2 regions of the Micromonospora sp. WMMD714 genome follow, and region 2 is predicted to be linked to the other one. Evidence: riboswitches for the same ligand, from Rfam matches in the RefSeq annotation. Region 2 holds a riboswitch; the other holds the start of a gene.
What was found. Region 2 has a riboswitch for thiamine pyrophosphate ahead of O7625_RS00275 (ECF transporter S component). Riboswitches for the same ligand answer to the same signal wherever they lie in the genome.

Region 1: another riboswitch for thiamine pyrophosphate. It lies ahead of thiE (thiamine phosphate synthase); the one in region 2 lies ahead of O7625_RS00275 (ECF transporter S component).

Annotation. Positions count from the first base shown of each region.
Region 1 is NZ_CP120744.1:699,642-711,597, reverse strand. It holds gene O7625_RS03160 (ThuA domain-containing protein) at 1-1,316, opposite strand, end outside; TPP riboswitch at 1,656-1,764, shown strand; gene thiE (thiamine phosphate synthase) at 1,759-2,385, shown strand; gene thiO (glycine oxidase ThiO) at 2,556-3,626, shown strand; gene thiS (sulfur carrier protein ThiS) at 3,636-3,836, shown strand; gene O7625_RS03140 (thiazole synthase) at 3,842-4,612, shown strand; gene O7625_RS03135 (thiamine phosphate synthase) at 5,079-5,855, shown strand; gene thiD (bifunctional hydroxymethylpyrimidine kinase/phosphomethylpyrimidine kinase) at 5,852-6,640, shown strand; gene thiC (phosphomethylpyrimidine synthase ThiC) at 6,658-8,250, shown strand; gene O7625_RS03120 (hypothetical protein) at 8,450-10,711, opposite strand; gene O7625_RS03115 (cupin) at 10,798-11,106, opposite strand; gene O7625_RS03110 (LLM class F420-dependent oxidoreductase) at 11,106-11,956, opposite strand, start outside.
Region 2 is NZ_CP120744.1:61,234-73,189, forward strand. It holds gene O7625_RS00250 (cellulose binding domain-containing protein) at 1-121, shown strand, start outside; gene O7625_RS30220 (cellulose binding domain-containing protein) at 212-1,483, opposite strand; gene O7625_RS00260 (hypothetical protein) at 1,761-1,928, shown strand; gene O7625_RS00265 (DUF6328 family protein) at 2,050-2,553, opposite strand; gene O7625_RS00270 (alpha/beta fold hydrolase) at 2,683-3,513, opposite strand; TPP riboswitch at 3,664-3,769, shown strand; gene O7625_RS00275 (ECF transporter S component) at 3,845-4,435, shown strand; gene O7625_RS00280 (ABC transporter ATP-binding protein) at 4,469-5,896, shown strand; gene O7625_RS00285 (energy-coupling factor transporter transmembrane component T) at 5,893-6,693, shown strand; gene O7625_RS00290 (hypothetical protein) at 6,831-7,079, opposite strand; gene gndA (NADP-dependent phosphogluconate dehydrogenase) at 7,453-8,898, shown strand; gene O7625_RS00300 (hypothetical protein) at 9,073-9,261, opposite strand; gene O7625_RS00305 (isoprenyl transferase) at 9,341-10,117, opposite strand; gene recO (DNA repair protein RecO) at 10,150-11,028, opposite strand; gene O7625_RS00315 (DUF4097 family beta strand repeat-containing protein) at 11,131-11,907, shown strand; gene O7625_RS00320 (acyltransferase) at 11,923-11,956, opposite strand, start outside.

The DNA.
Region 1 (11,956 bases), 640 kb from region 2:
TCGATCGGCGTGAAGGCGCTCGACTCGAACGGGTTGGTGTTGTCGCCGGTGGCCAGGTAGAGGTTGCCCTGCGAGTCGAAGGTCATGCTGCCGCCGGCGTGGCAGCAGGTGTTGCGCTGCGTGTCGACCTGCAGGACGACCTTCTCGGTGGCCTTGTCGATGGTGTCACCGTTGACGGTGAACCGGGACAGGTAGTTGCGCGGGGCGCCACCGGCCGGTGCGTAGTACAGGTAGATCCACTTGTTGGTGGCGAAGTCCGGGTCGAGGCGCAACCCGAGCAGGCCGTCCTCGTTGCCGGTGAAGACGTCCAGCCGGACGGCGGTGACCGTGTTGCCGGTGTCCGGCTTCACGATCTGCACCCGGCCGTCGCGCTCGGCGTAGAACACCCGGCCGTCCGGAGCGATGTCCAGCTCCATCGGGTTGTTGGTGTTGCTGTCGAGGGTGACCTTCTCGAAGTTCGCGGTCTTGGAGGCGCCGCAGTCGGCGTTCTCCACCCCGGCCGCGGTACGGATGCCGCCGAGCAGGTGGCTGAGGAACTCCGGCTCGGTGTACGACGCCTGGGTGTGGCCGCCGCCGGTGTACCAGGACCGGCCGCCGTCGTAGTCCTGGCACCAGGCGGTGGGGTGGTCGGCGCCCATCGCGCCGGCACCCGGGCTGTAGGACTTCTCGTCCAGGCTGGCCAGCACGTGCACCTTGGAGCGCGGGTTGGTGCGGAAGTTGTACCACTCGTCGAAGCGGGACCAGCGGTCCGGCAGGTCGGCGGTGGACGGGTGCGCGTGGTCCTCGACCTTGACGGTGGCCTGCTGGTTGGCCGGGTGGCCGGAGAAGTACGCGCCGACCAGGTTGCCGTACCAGGCCCAGTCGTACTCGGTGTCCGAGGCGGCGTGCACGCCGGCGTAGCCGCCGCCGGCCTTGATGTAGCGCTCGAACGCGGCCTGCTGGGTGGCGTCGAGGACGTCACCGGTGGTGGAGAGCCAGATCACCGCCTGGTACTTGGCCAGGTTGGTGTCGTTGAAGGCGGCCCCGTCCTCGGTGGTGTCGACGGTGAACCCGTTGTCGGTGCCGAGCTTCTGGATCGCGGCGATGCCGGCCGGGATGGCGTCGTGCCGGAAGCCGGCGGTCTTGGAGAAGACCAGGACGGAGAACGGTTCGGCGGCTGCCGCCGCCGGTGCCGGGGCGGCCTGTGGCCGGGCCGCCGCGACGGGAGCGGCCTGGGCGGGGGTGCCGCCGATCAGGCCGCTGGCGAGTAGGGAGAGGGCCAGTAGACCGGCGCCCAGTGGGCCGCGACGTGCGCGGCGATGGCGGGATGGAGACACTCCATGCTCCTTTTGTCCGTGCTGGACAGTGGTGGGGGCATGGGGACGACTCGCCGCAGACCGTCCCCGGTCGGATGGGTGCGGGCCCGCCGAGGTCCGCATCGGTGGCGATCAGGTGCCGGCCTCGTCGAGGCCGCGCACCGGAATAATGTCGATCGGTTGAACAAATTAGCGCCGCTGGATTGGTTTCCGGCAAGGCATGAGCATGTAACGATTCGGTATCGTCGACTCACCTTTCCGGCTTATGTGGAGAGAGGGGGGCAAAAGACAGTCATCGATGGGCTTGGATCAATCTAACACCCCTTGGCGGATCAGCGGATCTGTCGTACGGTCACAGACACGTGACCCACGGGAGCCCGGTACACCGGGCTGAGAGGGGGGCTGAGAGCCCCCGACCGTCGAACCTGATCCGGATAATGCCGGCGCAGGGAGGAGAGTTGCCGTGCCGTCCCTCGGCCGCCTGCACCTGATCACCGACACCCGACCCGGGTGCGACCCGCTCGCCGTCGTCCGGGCCGCCCTCCCGGTGGCCCGCGCCGAGCTGGTCGTCCAGGTCCGGGTCACCGACGCGACCACCGACCGGCAGGCCTACGACCTGGCCCGCCGGGTCCGCGCCCTCTGCCTGCCCTACCGGGCCACCTGCCTGGTCAACGACCGGCTGCACGTGGCCCTCGCGGTGGACGCCGACGGCGGCCACGTCGGCGCGGACGACCTGCCCGTGGCGGCGGCCCGCCGGGTCCTCGGCGTCGACGCCGTGCTCGGCGCGACCGCCCGGGAACCCGGCGGCGCGGCCCGGGCGGTGGCCGCCGGGGCCAGCTACCTGGGCGTCGGCCCGTGCCACCGGACCACCACCAAGACCGGCCTGCCCGACCCGATCGGCCCCGCCGGGGTACGCGCCGTCGCCGAGGCCGTCACCGTGCCGGTGATCGCCATCGGCGGGGTGACCGCCACGACGGTGCCGGCGCTGCGGGCCGCCGGGGCGTACGGGGTGGCCGTGGTCGGGGCGCTCTCCGCCGTCGCCGACCCGGGCCGGGCCACCGCCGGGCTGATCGCGGCGCTGACATGCTGACCCCGGCCGCCGACCCGGGCCGGGCCACCGCCGGGCTGATCGCGGCGCTGACATGCTGACCCCGGCCGCCGACCCGGGCCGGGCCACCGCCGGGCTGATCGCGGCCCCGGCATGCTGACCCCGGCCGCCGATCAGAGCCGGGCCACCACCCGGCCGGCCGTGGCGCTGACATGCTGACCGGGCCGGACGTCGCCGTGGTCGGGGCGGGACCGGTCGGGTTGGCGATCGCCTGGCGCTGCGCCGCCCGTGGCCTGCGGGTGGTCGTGCACGATCCGGCCCCCGGCTCCGGTGCGTCGCGGGTCGCCGCCGGCATGCTCGCCCCGGTCGCCGAGGCCTACTTCGGGGAACGGGAGCTGACCGGGCTGCTCGTCGACTCGGCCGCCCGCTGGCCGGGCTTCGCCGCCGCCCTCACCGCCGCCGCCGGCACCGGCTTCGGACACCGCACGGACGGAACCCTGGTCGTCGGGCTGACCGGGGACGACCTGGCCGAGGCGCGCCGACTATGGACGTACCAGCAGGGGTTGGGACTGCCGATCAGCGCGCTGCGCCCGTCGCAGCTGCGGGACCGCGAGCCGGCGCTGACCCCCCGGCTGCGCGGCGGGGCGGTCGCCCCCGGCGACCACCAGGTCGACCCGCGCCGGCTGGTCGCCGCGCTGCGGGTCGCCGCCGAACGGGCCGGCGTGACCCTGCTCCCCGGCGCGGTGACCCGGCTGGCCGACCTGACCGCGCCGGTCGTCGTGGTCGCCGCCGGGTGCGGCGCCGCCGCGCTGACCGGGCTGCCGGTCCGCCCGGTCAAGGGCCAGGTGCTGCGGCTGCGCGCGCCCGACCACCGCCCGCCGTGCTTCCGTCACGTCATCCGGGGGTACGCCGACGGCGAGCCGGTCTACCTGGTCCCCCGGGACAGCGGCGAGGTGGTGGTCGGGGCGACCGTGGAGGAGCGCGCCGACACCGAGGTGACCACCGGGGCGGTGCTGCGGCTGCTCCGGGCCGCCGTCGATCTCGTCCCCGAACTCGCCGAGTACGAGCTGGTCGAGGCGACCGCCGGGCTGCGGCCCGGCACCCCGGACAACGCGCCGGTCCTCGGGCCACTGCCCGGCCGGCCCGGCGTGTTCGCCGCCACCGGCCACCACCGGCACGGCATCGTGCTCACCCCGGTCACCGCCGACCTGATCACCGAGCTGATCGTCACCGGCCGGCCGGACCCGCTGCTCACCCCCTTCACCGCCGACCGGTTCCACTGAGGAGGACACGTGCGACTGATCGTCAACGGCGTCGGCCGTGAACTGACCGGCGGCGCGACCGTCGCGGACCTGGTCGCCACGGTCACCGAGCAACGCCGCGGGCTCGCCGTCGCGGTCAACGGCGAGGTGGTCCCCCGGGGCGGCTGGCCGGCGACCCTGCTGCGCGACGGTGACCGGGTCGAGGTGCTCAGCGCCGCGCAGGGCGGGTGACCGGGATGCCCCTCACCATCGCCGGGCAGACCTTCACCTCGCGGCTCATCCTCGGCACCGGCGGCGCGGCCAACCTGCACGTGCTGGAGCAGGCGATCCGGGCCTCCGGCACCGGACTGGTCACCCTGGCCCTGCGCCGGGTCGACACCGCGCCCGGCACCGCCGGGGGACTGCTCGACCTGCTCGACCGGTGCGCGGTGCGGCTGCTGCCCAACACCGCCGGCTGCTACACCGCCGCCGACGCGGTGAAGGTGGCCCGGCTGGCCCGGGAGGCGTTCGACACCGACTGGGTCAAGCTGGAGGTGATCGGCGACGAACGCACCCTGCTCCCCGACGGGGTGGAGCTGCTGCGGGCGGCCGAGGAACTCGTCGCCGACGGCTTCGTCGTGTTGCCGTACACCTCCGACGACCCGGTGCTGGCCCGCCGGCTGGCCGACGTCGGCTGCGCGGCGGTGATGCCGGCCGGTGCCCCGATCGGCTCCGGGCTGGGCGTGACCAACCCGCACCACATCCAGCTGATCCGGCAGAGCGTCGACGTGCCGGTGATCCTCGACGCCGGGATCGGCACCGCCTCCGACGCGGCGCTCGCCATGGAGCTGGGCTGCGACGGGGTGCTGCTGGCCAGCGCCGTCACCCGGGCCGCCGACCCGACGGCGATGGCCACCGCCATGCGGTACGCCGTCCGGGCCGGGCGGCTCGCGTACACCGCCGGTCGGATTCCCCGCCGCTTCCACGCCCTCGCCTCCACTCCCGACGACGGACGGCCGGACCTGTGAACCGCCCCCGCCACCCCCGTCTCCCCTGCCCTTTCCCCTGCTCCCTCCACCGCCGCCGCCCCCGCCTCTGCCCCCACCGCCCGCCCGGGCCTGCGTCCCCGCCCTCCGCTGTGCCTACGCCTGTGCCTGCGCTCTCACCTGCGTTTGTGCCTGCGTTTGTGCTTGCTTTCGCACCTGCGCCTGAGCCTGTGCCTGCGCTCGCGTCTGCGTCTGTGCTCGCGCCTGTGCCTGTGCTCGCGTCTGCGCCTGCGGCCGGGGCGGAGGCTAGTAGATCTTGGAAGAAATCGGCCCCTCAGGGGGCCACTTGCTTCCAAGATCTCTGCACTGGCACTGGCACTGGCGTGGGCACCGGTGTCGGCGTCGGTGCAGAGGCCGGAGGGGGTGCCGTCGGGGGGTGGGTCGGTTGGTGACCGGGACGGTACGGACGGGTCCGGGGTCAGGGCGGGGTGACAGTCGGCCGTCGGGGGTGCTGCTGCTGACCGACCGACGGGCGGCGCGGACGGACCTCGCCGACGTGGTCGCGGGGGCGGTGCAGGGTGGAGTCCGCTGGGTGGTGCTACGGGAGAAGGACCTGCCCCGCGCCGAGCGGGTCGCCCTCGCCGTCGACCTACGGGCGGTCCTGGCCGGGACCGGCGGCACCCTGATCGTCGCCGGCCCCGACCCGCTCGACGACGGCTCCGACGGCTCCGACGGCTCCGGCGGGTCCGACGGGTCCGATGGCTCTGATGGCTTCGGCAGCTTCGGCGGCTCCGATGGCTCCGATGGCTTCGACCCGGCCGGCCCGGACTCGGCCGGCCCGGACTCGGCCGGTGCCGGTGCTGGTGCCGGTGGGGCAGTGCATCTGGCCGCGGCCGGGCCGTACCCGCCGCCGGCCGTGCGGCTCGTCGGCCGGTCCTGTCACGACCCGGCCGAGCTGGCCCGGCTCAGCACCGAGCACTACGTGACGCTCTCGCCGGTCTGGACCACCCGCAGCAAACCCGGCTACGGCCCACCCCTGCACCCGGACGGGCTGCGCCGGCTGGTCCGGCTCAGCCCGGTGCCCGTACTCGCGCTGGGTGGCATCGAGACCCCGCAGCAGGTGACGGCCTGTGTCGAGGCGGGCGCGGTCGGGGTGGCGGTGCTCGGCGCGATCATGCGAGCCGCCGACCCGGCCGAGGTCGCGGCGGCCCTCACCGGCGTCTTCGCCACGCGCCCGACGGACCGCGCCCCGATCAGCGACATGTGGCCCGAGGAGGGGACATGACACCGACGACCGTGCTGACCATCGCCGGCTCCGACTCCGGCGGCGGCGCCGGCATCCAGGCCGACCTGAAGGTCTTCGCCGCCCTCGGCGCGTACGGCACCAGTGTGCTGACCGCCGTCACCGCGCAGAACACCCGGGGCGTGAACGCCGTACTGCCGCTGCCCCCGCGCACCGTCACCGAGCAGCTCGACAGCGTGCTCGCCGACTTCGCGGTCCGGGCGGTGAAGACCGGGATGCTCGGCACCCCGGCGGTCGCCGACGTGGTGGCCGGGGCGGCGAAGGCGGGTCGGCTGCCGCACCTCGTCGTCGACCCGGTGCTCGTCGCCACCAGTGGACACCGGCTCGGGGTGGTGGCGGCGGTCGAGCGGCTCCTGCCGTACGCACGGGTGGCGACGCCGAACTGCGCGGAGGCCGCCGCCCTCACCGGACACCCGGTGACCACGGTCGGGGAGATGGTCGAGGCGGCGCAGGCGCTGACGGCCGGCGGCCCGGAGTTCGTGGTGGTCACCGGCGGCGACGTCGACGCGGACGGCGAGTCGGTCGACGTGCTGGCCGGCGGCGGGACGACCACCCTGCTCCGCGCACCCCGGGTGGACACCCGGCACAGCCACGGCACCGGCTGCTCGTTCTCGGCCGCCATCGCCGTCCGGCTGGCCGCCGGCGACCCGGTGCCGGTCGCGGTCGCCACCGCCAAGGAGTACGTCACCCGCGCGCTGACCGGCGGGCGGGGTTGGGAACTGGGCGCGGGACGCGGCCCGTTGGATCACTTCGGCTGGTCCCGATGACCGTCAGGGAGGCTGTCATGCAGGCACGTCGCAAGGTCTACGTCGAGGGATCCCGGCCGGACGTCCGGGTGCCGTTCGCCGAGGTGGAGCTGAGCGGGGACAATCCGCCGGTCCGCCTCTACGACACCTCCGGCCCCGGCTCGGACCCGGCGGTGGGGCTGCCGCCGCTGCGTGGTCCGTGGATCGCCGAGCGGGGCGACGTCGCGCCGAGCAGGGGCGCGGGCACCCCGCTGGCCGGCGTCGACGCCAAACGACCCACCCAGCTCTGGTACGCCCGTGCCGGGGTGGTCACTCCGGAGATGGAGTTCGTGGCGATCCGCGAGGGGCTGCCGCCGGAGCTGGTCCGGGACGAGATCGCCGCCGGGCGGGCGGTGCTGCCGCTCAACGTCAACCACCCCGAGTGCGAGCCGGCGATCATCGGCAAGGCGTTCCTGGTGAAGGTGAACGCCAACATCGGCACGTCGGCGGTGACCTCGTCGGTCGCCGAGGAGGTGGAGAAGCTGACCTGGGCCACCCGGTGGGGCGCGGACACCGTGATGGACCTGTCGACCGGCAAGCGGATCCACGAGACCCGGGAGGCGATCGTCCGCAACTCGCCCGTGCCGATCGGCACGGTGCCGATCTACCAGGCGTTGGAGTCCGTCGGCGGCGACCCGGTGAAGCTGAGCTGGGAGGTGTTCCGGGAGACCGTCATCGAGCAGGCCGAACAGGGCGTGGACTACATGACGGTGCACGCGGGGGTGCTGCTGCCGTACGTGCCGCTGGCGGTGGACCGGGTCACCGGGATCGTCTCCCGGGGCGGTTCGATCATGGCGGCCTGGTGCCTGGCGCACCACGAGGAGAACTTCCTCTACACCAACTTCCGGGAGCTGTGCGAGATCCTCGCCCGGTACGACGTGACCTTCTCGCTCGGCGACGGCCTGCGGCCCGGCTCGATCGCCGACGCCAACGACGAGGCCCAGTTCGCCGAGCTGCGCACCCTCGGTGAACTGACCAGGATCGCCTGGGAGTACGACGTGCAGGTGATGATCGAGGGTCCGGGCCACGTGCCGATGCACAAGATCAAGGAGAACGTGGACCTCCAGCAGGAGTGGTGCCACGAGGCCCCGTTCTACACCCTCGGCCCGCTGACCACGGACATCGCCCCGGCGTACGACCACATCACCTCGGCGATCGGGGCCGCGATGATCGGCATGTTCGGCACCGCGATGCTGTGTTACGTCACCCCGAAGGAGCACCTCGGGCTGCCCGACCGGGACGACGTGAAGGCGGGTGTGATCGCGTACAAGATCGCGGCGCACGCGGCCGACCTGGCCAAGGGGCACCCCGGCGCGCAGGCCTGGGACGACGCGCTGTCGAAGGCGCGGTTCGAGTTCCGCTGGGAAGACCAGTTCAACCTGTCCCTGGACCCGGAGACCGCCCGCTCCTACCACGACGCGACGCTCCCGGCGGAGCCGGCGAAGACCGCGCACTTCTGCTCGATGTGCGGCCCGAAGTTCTGCTCCATGAAGATCACCCAGGAACTCAAGGAGTACGCCGCCCAAGGCATGCAGGGCAAGTCGGCCGAGTTCCGCTCCACCGGCAACCGCCTCTACCTCCCCCTCGCCTGACCCCCGGCGCCCCCACCCCGCCCTCCGCGCCCCCGCCCCCGCCGCCGCCCCCGTGCTTCACCGCGGTGATCAAGAGGTTTGCGTCAGCTCTGCGCCGGAACATGACGTAAACCTCTTGATCATCGAAGCGGGGGCGTGGGCGTGGGCGCGGGAGGGGAGGGTGCGCGGGCGTGAGGGCTGGGGCGTCGGGTGGGTGGGGTCAGTCGCGGTGGTGGCGGCCGCTGGTGCGTAGCGAGCGGCGGCCGCTCTCCCGTTCCGGTTCGTTGTCGGCCAGGGGCTTGCTCAGGCCGGCGACCCAGTCGACGTACTCGTCGTCGGGGGTCGCCTGCGCTGCGTCTCGGCCTTCTGCCTGCTCGGCCTCGGGCGGCCGGTTACGCCGGAACAGCCCGCGCCGGCCCTTGGTCTTTCCGGCCCCCTTCCGGTCATCGCTGCTGGCGGCCGTGTGATCGTCGCTGCCGGCAGGCGCGGGGGCGGCGGAATCCGGGCCGGCGGGAGGGCCGGCGGAGTTCGGGGCGGCGGGCTTCCTCTCCAGCGGGGTGTCGGCGGGGGAGCTGCCCGCCTCCCAGCGGAGGTTGACCGGTCCGGGGGTGTCCTTCCGCTCGGTGGTGTCCGGCTCCGGGAACGGCAGGACGGCCGGGGCCGGTACGGGGCGGCCGGCGTCGGTCGGTCCACCGGTGCCGCTCAGGTCCGGCAGTTGGTGGCGGGGGCGGGGCATGCCGTCGACCCCGCCCGGCGTGACGTGACGCAACCCGACGACGGGCGGTACCGGTCCGGCGGCGGGGGCACCGGGACGGGTGCTGTCCGGTTCGGCGCTGTCCAGGGTGGCGCTGTCCAGGGTGGTGCCGTCCGGCTCGGTGCTGTCCGGTGCTGCGGCACCGGTCGGCCCCGACCGGGTGGCGGCCGGCCGCCACCCGCCGGTGTCGCCGACCTCGGTCGGCGAGGCAGGGGCGGATCGGGTGGCGGCCGGTCGTTCGCCCTCGGTGTCGCCGACCCCGGCTGCCGAGGTGGGGGCGGGTCGCGCGGTGGAACCGACCGGGGCGCCGCTGGCGGCGGCCCGGGTCCTCGGGGTCCGCTTCGGGCGAGACTTGGCGGCGGGGGCGGGTTCGTCCCCGGTGGCCGGTCCGGCGGCCAGCCCCTGCCCGGCACCGGTGCTCTCGGCCCGGGGCAGACTGCCCGGAGCTGGAGCTGGAGCTGGAGCTGGAGCTGGAGCTGGAGCTGGAGCTGGAGCTGGAGCTGGAGCTGGAGCCGGAGCCGGAGCCGGAGCCGGAGCCGGAGCCGGAGCCGGGCGGATGGTAGGTCGGTCGGTGACGGTGGCGGCGGGGTCCGGCCAGTCCCAGTGGGCCGGGGTGCCACCCGTGCTGGGTGAGCCGGGATCGAGGCTCCGGCCGACAACGCCCAGGTCCACGGTGACCGGCTCGTCCGTCACGGTCCCGTCCCGGACGGTCCGATCCGTCGTGCTCCCGCCCCGGACGCTCCGGTCCGTCCCGCCGGCAACGGTTCCATCCGTCACGGTTCCGTCCGTCGTGGCCGGGGCCGGGCCGGGCACGGCGGGCAACGGCGCGAGGATGTCGGTCGGCTCGATCGCCCCGTCCGGGTCACCGGCGGCGGGGCGGGCGGGCAGCAGCGGCCAGCGCACCAGCGCGGCGGTGGTCGAGCCGAGCGCGCCGGTGACGGCCGCGATCAGCGCGCCGTAGTACGGGCCGAGCTGGTAACGGTCCGCCGGGTCGCCGGGCCCGGCGGTCAGGTAGGCGAAGGCGAGCAGCACCGGGCCGGCCGCGCCGGTGGCCCCGCCGATCAGCGGGACCTGGCCGCGCCGTCGGGCGAGCACCCCGGTCACCGCGCCGGCCACCAGCGCGACCACGGGCAGCAGCACCGTCGCCAGCCACCGCGCCCGGTCCGGGCCGAGCCAGGCCGGCTCCAGCACCCCCAGTCGTACGGTGCGCAGCGGCTCGGTGGACAGCACCCCCGGCGTGGCCGAGACCGCCGCGAGTAGCCAGACCGTGCCCGCCAGCAGGGCGACGTTCCAGCCCAGCGGGGGGCGGAGCAGGACGGCCGAGGCGGCAGCCGCGCCGAGCACCGCCCCGGCGACCGCACAGATGCCGGCCGCCCGGACCGGGTCGACGCCGCCGAGTTCGGCGGCCCGCGCGGGCTGCATGCAGAGCGGGGCGACGACCAGCGCGCCGAGCGCGGCGGCACCGGAGACCGCCAGGCGTACCGCGGTGGTCTCCGGTAGCCCCTCGCGGCGGGCGAGCCGGTCGGTGAGGACCGCGCCGACCACGGCGGCGGTCGCCGCGAACCAGCCGACCCAGGCGAGCTGGGCCAGCCACCGGTTGACGTCGGGGAAGTCGCCGGCGAGCCGGACGATGCCGAAGCCGTACGCGATGCCGAGCTGGCCGGCCCCGGCCAACATGCTCACCCCGAATGCGGTGAGCAGCAGTCTGCCCCACGTCCGAAAGGCCATGTCGGGCACGTTACGGCCCGGTGCGCCCGATCGCCACTGCGGCGCGGCGTGGCCGGGACCAGCTGTTACCCAAGCTCTACCAGCGACTACTTGAGTTCCACCAGACGGGCCAGGTAAGTCGTGTCCCCGACATTGGTGAGCATGTGGACGGCGCCCGGATCCCGGTAGACCACGCCGCCGGTGGGTTCGTCGGCGTCGATCCGGGTGCCGTCGATCGTCTGCACCACGTTCTTAGCACCCTCGATCGCGATCACCAGGTACGGGTGGTCGTGCCGGTGCAGCGGCTGCCGCTCGCCCGGGGCCAGCCGGATGTGCCAGACCCGCACCCGGTCGTTCTCGTAGACGATCTCCTGGCCGACCGGGCCGAGTTCGAGGTCGTGCGTCACGTCGGTCATCAGGATCCGTCCAGTTGGGGGAGCACTTCGGCGGCGATGAGCTCCAGATGGTCGAGGTCGTCGAGGTCGATCAGCCGGAGGTGGACCCGGGTGGCGCCGACCGCCGCGAACTCGCCGATCCGGTCGACCAGCTGGGCGGGGGAGCCGACCACCGGGTCCTCGGGCGGCAGCGCGCTCTTGACGTGCAGCGGCGCGGCCCGGCGCTGGGCTTCGGCGTCGGTCCGCCCGATCGCCACCACGATCCCGGCGGAGTACACCAGTGGCGCCCGTCCCGAGTCGGCCCGGCCGGCCCGGTCGCAGGCCTCCCGTACCCGGTCGTACGCCTGGGCGGTCTCCTCGACCGACGTGAACGGCACGTTGAACTCGTCGGCGTACCGGGCGGCCAGGTCGGGGGTGCGTTTCGGGCCGCGGCCCCCGACGATCACCGGTGGCCCCGGCTGCTGGACCGGTTTGGGCAGGGCCGGGGCGTCGACCAGCCGGTAGTACTCGCCGGCCCAGGTGTAGCTCTCGCCGACCGGGGTGCGCCACAGACCGGTGACGATCTCCAGCTGCTCGGCGAGCCGGTCGAAGCGCTCGCCGACGCCGGGGAAGGGGATGCCGTACGCGGTGTGCTCCCGCTCGTACCAGCCGGCGCCGATGCCCAGCTCGACCCGGCCGCCGCTCATCTGGTCGACCTGGGCGACCATCACGGCCAGCGGGCCGGGCAGCCGGAAGGTGGCCGAGGTGACCAGGGTGCCCAGCCGGATGCGGGAGGTCTCGCGGGCGAGCGCGGCCAGGGTCAGCCAGGCGTCGGTGGGGCCGGGCAGCCCGGGTTCGTCGCTCATCGCCCGGTAGTGGTCGGCCCGGAGGA
Region 2 (11,956 bases):
CTGGAACGGCACGATCGCGGCCGGCGGGTCGGTCAGCTTCGGCTTCCTCGCCGACGTCGCCGGCACCAACAACCGCCCCACCGGGTACGCCCTCAACGGCACCCCCTGCGCGCTCTCCTGACCGCCGCCCGTGGTCCGTCGCCCGGGGGCGACGGACCACGGCACCGGCGGCCACGGTGCGCTCCGGCCGTCCCGGCCGGACCGCGTACCGTCACCGCAGGTAGGCCGCGAGACCGAGCTGCTGGTTGCGCAGCGCGGTGGCCACCACGCCGGCGATCTGCCGGGCGCCCGCCGTCTCGAAGTGGGTGTGGTCGGCGCAGAAGAACGCGCCGACCGCGCCCGAGTTGTAGTCGCCGTTGTTGGGGCAGAGCCGCAGCGTGTTGTAGAGCGTGTAGCTCAGCTTGTGCAGGTCGATGACGGGGACGTTGTTGGCCCGGCCCGCGTCGAACGTCTCGGTGAGGAAGCCCCGGTTGCCGACGGCGGTGCTGCCCGAGCAGGTGATCGCGGCGGCCGGGGTGAGGAAGACCGGGTACGCGCCGCGCTGCTGGGCCGCCCGGGCCATCACCCCGAGCAGCTCCTTGTAGCGGGCCGAGCCGACGTGCCGGTTGCAGGTGGTGCTGCCGTCGTTGATGCCGAACTGGATGAACAGGTAGTCGCCGGCCTTCATCCCGCCGTTGGCGTTCAGCATGGCCTGCCAGCGGGTCGAGTAGGTCTGCGGGCTGACCACGCACTCGCCGGCCGAGTTCATCGTGGTGGTGACGTTCGGGTCGTACAGCCAGGTCTGGATGCTGCGTCCGCCGACCGCACTGTTCACCACCGTCGCGTTGCCGTTGAGGTACTGGCCGAACTGGTTGCCCCAGCCGACCGGGCAGACGCCGCTGGACGACGGGTTGGCGACCGTGGAGTCGCCCGCCAGCCACACGGTGACCTTGGCCTGCGTCGAGGGGGTCGGGGTGGGCGTGGGCGTCCGGGTCGGGGTCGTCGTCGGGGTGGGCGTCGGGGTCAGGGTCGGCGTGGGGGTGGGGGTCGGCGGGGTGGACGGTGGCGGGCAGGGCGTGGCGGTCGGCGTCGCCCCGGTGCAGGAGACCCCGTTGAGTGCGAACGCGGTGGGGACCGGGTTCGCGGTGGTCCACCCGCCGTTGAAGCCGAAGCTGACGCCGGCCCCGGTCGCGATGGCGGCGTTGTACCCGGCGTCCTTCGCGCTGACCGCCGTCCCGTTCTGGGTGACCGTCGCGTTCCACGCCTGGGTGACCTGCTGTCCGCTGGCGAAGGCCCAGGTGAGCGTCCAGCCGGAGACCGGGTCGCCGAGGTTGGTGATGGTGACGTCCGCCCCGAAGCCGCCCTGCCATTCGCTGGTGACCTTGTAGTCGACCCGGCAGCCGGCCGCCGCCGCCCCGGCACCGGCCGCGACCGCCACCCCGCCGGCGAGGACCGCCAGCGTGATCACGCCCAGTCCGGCGACCCGTCGTCGCGCTGCTCTCATGGTCCACTCCTCGTCGCTGGTGCCGGCCCGCCCCCAGCTGGACGGCTGCCGCGCCCGGCAACGAGGGCAGGGCCGGTGACGCACCCGGGACAGGAAGAGATAATAATCGATACTACTCGATGTCGATCCGCGCACCGCGTCCCCTGATCAGCCACGACGGGTGGACCCGACTCAGCCACGACGGGCAGACCCGACGCACCGGGCTGGGTGCCGCCGGGCCGTGGGGCGGTCACGGTCGGCCGCCGGGCACCGGCACCGGCTCGTCTAGGGTGGTGCGGTGCTCTACTTCCTGATCGTCATCGCCGTGCTGCTGCTGGCGTACGCCGCCGTGCTGGTCAGCTTCGTCCGGCGCGGACGCAAGATCCCGCCGCAGGCGTACCTGGTGCTGGCCCTGCTCAACGGGCTCATCCTGGCGGCCGTGCTGGCCTGGGCCGTCGCCCGCTGACGCACCGGCCGGCCCGCCCGGCACGCGTCGGGAATCCACCCGCCACACGTCGGGGGCTCACCCCGGCCACCGTCGGCCCGGGTGAGCCCCCGGCCCACACCATCCACCACCCCACGCGGGGTCAGTCGCCGTTCAGCACCACCGGGTCGTCATCGTCGTCGTCGATGTCGTCCTCGCCCCAGTTACGCCGGACGAACGGCAGGATCACCCAGAACGTCAGGAACCACAGGCCGGTGACCACGGTGAGCACCACGGCGATGCCGGTGTCGAGCACGAAGTCGGCGATCAGCAGGACCGCGCTCACCATGGCGACCAGCATGAAGGCCAGGCCGCCGGTCGCCATCCGGTGCGCGAAGCGGACCAGCTCCGGCTTGCGACCCTGGCGGAACAGCGCCCGGTGGAAGGCGACCGGCGAGATGATCATCGCGGTGGCCGCGGCGGCGGACAGCAACGCGAGAATGTAGACGTCCCGCTGGAACTCGCTCGTCCGGGTGAAACCGTTGCTGAACGGCAGGGTCAACAGGAAGGCGAAGAGGATCTGCACGCCGGTCTGGGCGACCCGCAGCTCCTGGAGCAGATCGGCGAAGTTGCGCTGCCAGCGCTGCTTCTCGGATTCCTTCGACACACGCTACCTCCGGATGAGACGGTACGACCGACGGGAGCACCTCCCGTCGGCAGCAACGCCTGTGCCCGATCCGGCATCGCACGAAACCGATTCACGAACCCCTATCGCCCCCTGCGCCGACGGGACGGCTCAGCCGGCCCCGCGCACCCGGGCCAGGATCGCCTCGGCCAGCGGCCCCGGGGCCCGGTCGGGAATCCAGTGGCTGACCCCGGCCAGCACCACGAACCGGTAGTCCCCCGACACGTGCCGGGCGCAGGCCTGCGCGGCGGTACGCCCGACCGCCACGTCCCGGTCGCTCCACACGTAGCTGGTCGGCACCGACACCGGGCCGACCACCTTCAGGTCCCGCCCCGCCATCGCCCGGTACCAGTTCAGTGCCCCGGTCAGCGCGCCCGGCAGCCGCATCGGCCCGGCGTACCGGGCCACCCGGGCGGAATCCCCGACCCCGGCCAGCAACCGGCGCAGCACCGCCCCCCGCCAGGCCAGCAGCACCCTCTCCGCCAGGCCCGCCCGGCGGAACAACGCCATGTACGCCGAGCGCGCCCGCTGCGCCCGGTCGGCGGTCAGCGCGTACCCGAAGGCCGCCGGATGGGGCACCGAGACCGCGGTGAGGGTACGCACCCGCTCCGGGTGCCGGGCGGCCAGCGCCCAGGCGACGATCGCGCCCCAGTCGTGCCCCACCACGTGCGCGGCGTCGACGCCCAGCGCGTCCAGCACCGCCACCGCGTCGGCGACCAGCTCCGGCAGCCGGTACCCGGCCACCCCGGCGGGCCGGGCGTCGGGCGAGTAGCCCCGCTGGTCCGGGGCGTAGGTGCGCAGCCCGGCGGCGTGCAGGGCGGGCACCACCGCGTCCCACTCCCCGCCGTGCTGGGGGAAGCCGTGCAGCAGCAGCACGGGGTCACCGCCCTCCGGGCCGCCGACCCGTACGTCGAACGTCAGTCCCCGCGCCGGTACCCGCATGACCGGCAGCCTACCCAGCCACCCGCACCAGGGCCGACGCCCGCCGGTGGCCGGCGACCCGGACGCCCGGCTGGCCGGTGACGAATGCCGGGAACCGTGGCCTGCTGGGTCGTCGCCGCAGGTCGGTGCTAGCGTCTGCCGAGACAACTTCACATCCGACAGGGGAGCGCACAGCGCTGAGAGTGCGGGCACCGCCCGCAGACCCTCGAACCTGATCTGGGTAATGCCAGCGCAGGGAGTTCGGTCGACCTCCAGCCGCGCCGCCGTCCGGCAGCAACCGGGCGCGGCGTGCGTCTTCTCCTGGTTCGCTCGCTGGACTGGGAGTACCGACATGCAGCACACCGACAGCAACCGGTGGCGCACCATCGACATCGTGGTCGCCGCCGTGATCGCCGTGGCCTTCGGCGTCATCTTCTGGGCCTGGGGCCTGGTGTGGAAGGCCGCCGACCCGGCGTTCGCCGCCGCACCGGCCAGCCAGGCGGTGATGTACGGCGTCTGGCTGGTCCCCGCGGTCCTCGGCGGCCTGGTGATCCGCAAGCCCGGGGCGGCCCTGTTCTGCGAGGCCGTCGCCGCCACCGTCTCCGCGCTGCTCGGCGCGGAGTGGGGCGGGGTCACCATCGTCCAGGGGCTGATCCAGGGGCTCGGCGCGGAGCTGGCCTTCGCCGCGTTCCGCTACCGGTCGTACCGACTGCCGGTGGCGGTGCTGGCCGGCGCGCTGACCGGGCTGAGTGCCGCCCTGTTCGACTTCTTCGTCTGGAACGCGAAGTACGCCCTGGCCAGTTACCGCCTGCCGTACGCGGCACTGACCGTGGTGAGCGCCGCCGTGGTCGCCGGGCTCGGCGGCTGGTACCTCACCCGCGCGCTGGCCGAGACCGGGGTGCTGGACCGGTTCCCCGCCGGGCGTGACCGCAGCCTGGTCTGACCCTCCCCTGGCGACCATGGAGGTGCCGGCGACGTGGCGAGTGTGAGGCTGGCCGGCTTCGGCTGGCGGCACGCCGGGCGGCGGGCCTGGGCGGTACGCGGGGTGGACCTGCGCGTCGACCACGGCGAACGGGTGCTGCTGCTCGGTCCCTCCGGGGCCGGCAAGAGCACCCTGCTGGCCGCGCTGGCCGGGCTGCTGCCGGCGGACTCCGGCGAGCAGGAGGGCACCGTCGAGGTCGACGGCCTCGATCCGGCCAAGGCCCGCGAGCGGGTCGGCACCGTGTTCCAGGACCCGCAGTCCCAGCTGGTGATGGCCCGCAGCGGCGACGACGTGGCGTTCGGCCTGGAGAACCGGGGGGTGCCCGGCGACGAGATCTGGCCCCGGGTGGACGAGGCGCTGCGCCGGGTCGGCTTCCCGTACCACCGGGACCGGCCCACCGCCGCGCTGTCCGGCGGCGAACAGCAGCGGCTCGCGCTGGCCGGCGTGCTGGCGCTGCGCCCCGGGCTGCTGCTGCTCGACGAGCCCACCGCCAACCTCGACCCGGCCGGCGCGGAGCTGGTCCGCCGGGCGGTGGCCGGCGCGCTGGACGCCGACACCACCCTGGTCCTGGTCGAACACCGGGTCGCCGACGCGCTCGCCCTGGTCGACCGGGTGGTGGTGCTGGCCCCCGGCGGCGGGGTCCGGGCCGACGGGCCACCGGCGGCGGTCTTCGCCGCCCACGGTGCCGCGCTCGCCGCCGACGGCGTCTGGGTGCCCGGCCACCCCACCGTGCCCCGCCGGGCCGCCGGGCCGCCGGGCGCGGAGCTGCTCACCGTCGACCGGCTCGGCCTACCGCCCCGGCTGGCCCCCACCGACCTGGTGGTACGCGCCGGCGAGGCGCTCGCCGTCCGGGGCCCCAACGGGGCCGGCAAGTCCACCCTGGCCCTGCTGCTCGGCGGCCTGCTCCGCCCCGGCACCGGCCGGTCCACCGCCACCGCCGCGCTGGCCGGCGGGGACACCCGCACGCCCCCGCACCGGTGGCGGGCCGCGGCCCTGACCGGCCGGATCGGTTCGGTGTTCCAGGATCCGGAGCACCAGTTCGTCACCGGCACCGTCCGCGACGAGCTGGCCCTCGGCCCGCGCCGGACCGGCCGCCCGGAGACCGCCGTCCGGGCCACCGTCGACGGGTTGCTGGAGCGGCTGCGGCTGACCCGGCTCGCCGGTGCCAACCCGTACACCCTCTCCGGCGGGGAGGCCCGCCGGCTCAGCGTGGCGACCGCCCTGGCCACCGCGCCCCGGCTGCTGATCTGCGACGAACCCACCTTCGGCCAGGACCGCCGGACCTGGGGCGAGCTGGTCGACCTCTTCGCCGACCTGCGCGACGCCGGGCACGGCGTCGTCTGCGTCACCCACGACGTGGACTTCGTGGCCGCGCTCGCCGACCGGACGCTCACCCTGAGCCCCGCCCGGGAGGGTTCGTGATCGGCCTCGGACCCGTCGCGACGCCCGGTGCGCCGCTGGCCCGGCGCAACCCGGTGGCGAAGCTGGCCGCCGGGCTGCTCTTCTCGTTCGTCCTGGTGGCCAGCCTCGACCCGGTGGCACCGGCGGTCGCGATCGCCGTCGAGTTGGCGCTGCTGCCGCTGTTCGGCATCCGCTACCGGGTGCTGGCCCGCCGCGCCCTGCCGCTGCTGGCCGGCGCGGTCGGCGTCCTGGTCACGCTGGTCCTGTTCGCCGCCGACCGGTCCGGCCCGGTGCTGTGGGCGGCCGGGCCGCTGCTGGTCACCTCGGGGGTGCTGGTCACCGCGCTCGGCCTGGTGCTGCGGATGTTCGCGGTGGCCCTACCGGGCGTGATCGTCTTCGCCACCACGGATCCGACCGACCTGGCCGACGCGCTGGTCCAGAACGCGCGGGCACCGGCCCGGTTCGCGATCGGCGCGCTGGCCGCGTTCCGGCTGGTGCCGCTGCTCGGGCAGGAGTGGCAGATGTTGACCATGGCCCGCCGGGCCCGGGGGGTGGACGCCGGCCGCAACCCGCTGGCCCGGCTGAGGCTCTTCGTCTCGACGGCGTTCGCCCTGCTGGTGGGCGCGATCCGGCGCGGCACCCGGCTGGCGGTGGCGATGGACGCCCGGGGCTTCGACGCCGGTGTCCCGCGCACGGTGGCCCGCCGGCAGGTGTTCGGCCCGGCCGACTGGCTGCTGATAGTGGGGGCCGCCGTGCTGGCCGGCGGTGCGCTCGCGGTGAGCGTGACGCTCGGCACCTTCCGCCCCCTGATCGGCTGACCGTCACGACGACGGGCACCCCGGCACACCAGCGGCGTCACGGCGGGAACGGGCACCCCGGCGCACCAGCGGCGTCACGGCGGACCGGACACCGCTGGTGCGCCGGGCGTGCACCGCTCACCCGGCCCGTGGCCCGGTCAGCTGCGCCGGAAGGCGTACCGGCGGTTCTGGCCCTGGACGGTGGTGGAGCCGGCCCGGACCGACCGGGCCGACCGCGCCCGGGACGGCGGCGGCGGGGTCGACCGGGTGCCGGCCTGGGCCGGCGCGACGGCCAGCGGGACCGGATCCGCGGGCGTCACGGTGAGCGCCGCGAGCACCGCCGGATCCACCTCCACCGGGGCGGGTACCGGACGACGGGACTTCTTCGGACTGCGCTTGGTGGGCATACGCTGCCTCCTTCTGGGTGCGGAGGACCACACCGGCCCGCGGACGGCGGGCGGGCGGGCGACGGACGGGGATCGGCCTCGGACGCCGCCCACCCGACACCCTGCAACGGGACGGTGGAAGACGCGGACGCCCGAGCACGCGGACCCGCGGCCACGGCGGCGGGTCGGCTCTCAGAAAGGGCGTCAGATACGCATGCCGTCACGCTAACCGACCCGGCCGGCCGGCGCACCCGCTTTTCCGCCCGACGCCCGGGCACCGAGCCGGCGTGCCGACGCGACCACCCTGTGACACTGGGTGGACGGCGGCTGCCGGCCCTCGGGCGCGCACGATACCGTCGCAGCACACAGGTGACGTGAGAGGTGGCGGGTACGGATGACGCAACAGGCGACGGCGCAGATCGGCGTGACCGGGCTGGCGGTGATGGGTCGCAACCTGGCCCGGAACCTGGCCCGGAACGGGTTCACCGTGGCGGTGCACAACCGCTCCCCGGAGCGCACCCGCAGCCTGGTGGCCGAGCACGGCGACGAGGGCACCTTCGTGCCGTCGGAGTCCCTGGCGGACTTCGTCGGCTCGTTGGAGCGGCCCCGCGCGGTGATCGTCATGGTCAAGGCGGGTGCCCCCACCGACGCGGTCATCGACGAGCTGGTGCCGCTGCTGGAGGAGGGCGACATCGTCGTCGACGCCGGCAACGCGCACTTCGCCGACACCCGCCGTCGGGAGGAGACGCTGCGCGAGCACGGGCTGCACTTCGTCGGCACCGGCGTCTCCGGTGGCGAGGAGGGCGCGCTGCTCGGCCCGAGCATCATGCCGGGCGGCTCGGCGGAGTCCTACCAGAAGCTCGGGCCGATGTTCGAGAAGATCGCCGCGCAGGTGGACGGCGTCCCGTGCTGCCAGCACGTCGGCCCCGACGGCGCCGGCCACTTCGTCAAGATGGTCCACAACGGCATCGAGTACGCCGACATGCAGCTCATCGCCGAGGCGTACGACCTGCTGCGGGCCGGGCTGGGCGCGACCCCGGCGGAGATCGCGGAGATCTTCCGGGAGTGGAACACCGGCGAGCTGGAGTCGTTCCTCATCGAGATCACCGCCGACGTGCTGGCGCACACCGACGCCGCCACCGGCAAGGCGTTCGTCGACGTGGTGCTCGACCAGGCCGAGCAGAAGGGCACCGGCCGCTGGACGGTGCAGATCGCCCTCGACCTGGGCATCCCGATCACCGGCATCGCCGAGGCGACCTTCGCCCGGTCGCTGTCCGGGCACGCCGGCCAGCGTGAGGCGGCCCGCCGCACCTTCGGCGACGCGGGCGAGAAGTGGCAGGTCGAGGACCGGGACGCCTTCGTCGAGGACGTCCGCCGGGCACTGCTGGCCAGCAAGATCGTCGCGTACGCGCAGGGCTTCGACCAGATCCGGGCCGGCAGCCGTGAATACCACTGGGACATCGACCTGGGCGGCACCGCCACCATCTGGCGGGGCGGCTGCATCATCCGGGCGCGCTTCCTGGACCGCATCCGGGAGGCGTACGACGCGCAGCCGGAGCTGCCGACGCTGCTGGTCGCGCCGTACTTCGCCGACGCGGTGAGCGACGGCGTGCCGAGCTGGCGGCGGGTGGTGGCGGACTCGGCGCGGGCCGGCGTGCCCACCCCGGCCTTCTCCTCGTCGCTGGCCTACTTCGACGCGCTGCGCGCGGAGCGACTGCCGGCGGCCCTGATCCAGGGCCTGCGGGACAACTTCGGCGCGCACACCTACCACCGGGTCGACCGGGAGGGCGCGTTCCACACCCTGTGGGCGACCGCCGACCGCGCCGAAGTGGCCGGCTGACCCACCACACCTTCCCGGCGTGCCGCGGTGTCCCCCGGCGTGGGGCACCGCGACCACCGGACCCGCACCAGTGCCACGCGAACGCCCCGCCGTCCCGGTGACAACCGGGTGGCGGGGCGTTCGCCGTGAGGTCGGTGGTGACCGCCGGTCACCGGGGAAGCCGGTGCCGGGTGGTCACCAGAACCGGCGACGCCGGGCGGCCTTCTGGGGGCGCAGCACGTCGGCGCCCCGGGACAGCATCCGGCTCACCCCGCTCGGCCCGCGACGGGACTCCAGGGTGTGGCTCAGCCGACGGGCACCGGCCGCGGCCAGCGGCACGGCGACCGCCATGACCGCCCACTGCGCGATCCGCTTCTGAATCATGTGTGCTCACCTCCGCGATTGGCTGCCTGCCGGGGTGGTACCCGCCGGGCGAGATCACCAATCGTGACCGGGGTGACGGTCAGCGGGGCGGGGCGACCGGGTTGGGCAGCGCGCCACCGAAGCGGCGGTCCCGCTGGGCGTACAGCTCGCAGGCGTACCAGAGGTGGCGACGGTCGAAGTCCGGCCAGAGGGTGTCCAGGAACACCAGCTCCGCGTACGCCGACTGCCAGAGCATGAAGTTGGAGATCCGTTCCTCGCCGGACGGGCGCAGGAAGAGGTCCACCGCGGGGACCTCCGGGTGGTAGAGGTACTTCGCCACGGTCTTCTCGGTGACCCTGTCCGGGTCGAGCCGGCCGGCGGCCACCTCCCGGGCGATCGCGGCGGCGGCGTCGGCGATCTCGGCCTGGCCGCCGTAGTTGACGCAGAACTGGAGGGTCAGCGTCGAGTTGCCCCGGGACATCTCCTCGGCTGTCTGCAACTCGGCGATGACGCTCTTCCACAGCCGACCGGCCCGCCCCGACCAGACCACCCGCACCCCCAGGTCGACGAGCTGGTCCCGGCGGCGGCGGATGACGTCCCGGTTGAAGCCCATCAGGAAGCGGACCTCGTCCGGCGAGCGCCGCCAGTTCTCGGTGGAGAAGGCGTACGCCGACAGGTAGGGCACGCCCAGCTCGATCGCCCCCTCGACGGTGTCGAAGAGGCTGTACTCGCCCTGCTCGTGGCCCTTGGTGCGGGGCAGGCCGCGCTCCTTGGCCCAGCGGCCGTTGCCGTCCATCACCACCGCGACGTGCTTCGGCAGCGCCTCGGCGGGCAGCGCCGGCGGCCGGGCGCCCGACGGGTGCGGCGTCGGCGGCACCGGCTCCCGCCGGCCGGCCCTCAACGATCGGATCACTCGGTCATCTCCTTGTCCCCACCCTGCACACCGACGTGCCCACCCTCCACACCGACGTGCCCACCCTCCACAGCGGCCCGGGGCGACCGCACCGGACCGCTGCCCGTCGGGCCGCCCCGGTCGACCAGCGGCAGCGAGCGTAGCGCGCGTTCCAGGTGCCACTGCAGGTGCGCCGCGACCAGGCCGCTGCACTCCCGGCGTACCCCGGTCTCGGTGGCGTCGGCGACCTGCCAGTCGCCGCTGGTGAGCGCGGACATCAGGTCGATGGTGGCCGGCGCGGGGTGGGCCGCGCCGGGTGGCCGGCAGTCCGGGCAGACCGCACCCCCGGCCGGCACGGAGAACGCCCGGTGCCGCCCCGGGGTGCCGCAGACCGCGCAGGCGGTCAGCGCGGGCGCCCACCCGGCCAGGGTCATCCCCCGCAACAGGTACGCGTCGAGCACCAGCGTGGTGGCGTGTTCGCCCCGGGACAGCGCCTTGAGCGCGCCGAGGGTGAGCTGGAACAGCCGCAGCGACGGCTCCCGCTCGACCGGGGTGAGGCGCTCGGCGGTCTCCGCGATCGCGCTGGCCGCCGTGTACCGGGGGTAGTCCCCGAGGAAGCGCTTGCCGTACAGGTCGATGCCCTCGACCTGGCTCACGCTGTGCAGCGAGCTGCCGGTGTTGCCCTTCGGGTCACCGGCGAGCTGGAGGTCGACGTGGCCGAACGGTTCCAGCCGGGCGCCGAACTTGCTGGTGGTGCGGCGTACCCCCCGGGCCACCGCGCGCAACCGGCCGTGCCGGCGGGTCAGCAGGGTGATGATCCGGTCGGACTCGCCCAGCTTCTGCACACGCAGCACCACCGCGTCGTCGCGGTAGAGCTGTCGGCGGTACCCGGCCATCGGGCCATTCTCCCTCGGGGTGGGAAATCAGGGTCGGCTCGGGGTGGCCCGGCGCTTCGCCCCGGATGTGCGGCAGGTGGCGGCGGTCGTAGGTTGCTGGGCATGGCTCATCCCCGCAGCATGGTCGCCCTGGGTGCGACCGCCGCCCTCATCCTCGCCACCGGGTGCGACACGCTGGCGTTCCGGCGGTTGGACTTCGACACCACCGAGCCGGCGAAGATCGCCCGGATCACCGTCCGGCCCGGTTCCGGGGACGTGGTGGTCCGCGCCACCGGTCCGGCCACCGGGGTACGCGTCAAGCGGGTGCTGCGCTACCAGGGGGAGCAACCCGACACCACGTACGAGATCACCGGTGACGAGTTGGTGCTGGACACCGAGTGCGGTCCCCGCTGCTCGGTGTCGTACGACGTGACCGCCCCGCCGGGGGTACGGGTGCAGGGCGAGGCGGGCTCCGGTGAGGTGGAGCTCAGCAGGACCGGGTCGGTCGACTTCACCCTCGGTTCGGGCGACATCCGGGTCGTCGACGTCACCGGCCCGGTGCGGGTGGAGACCGGATCGGGCAATGTCGAGGTGGTCAACGTCACCGGCCCGGTCGACCTGCGGGCGTCGTCCGGCGACGTCACCGGGACCAGGCTGGGCGGCGAGGTCTCCGCCGAGACCAGCTCCGGCAACATCACCCTCACCCTGGCCAAGCCGGCCTCGACGCGGGCGCACGCGGGCAGCGGCGACGTCGAGCTGACCGTGCCGACCGGCCGGTACCGGGTGAAGGCGGACGTCGGCTCGGGGGACACCGAGATCGGGGTCACCAACGACCCGGGCGCACCGCTGCTGCTGGACCTGGCGACCGGCAGCGGGAACGTGACAGTCGTACAGCGCTGAGCCGGCCGACGCGCCTCACCGGGCCTCGACGGCCCCCGGTCCGGGCACC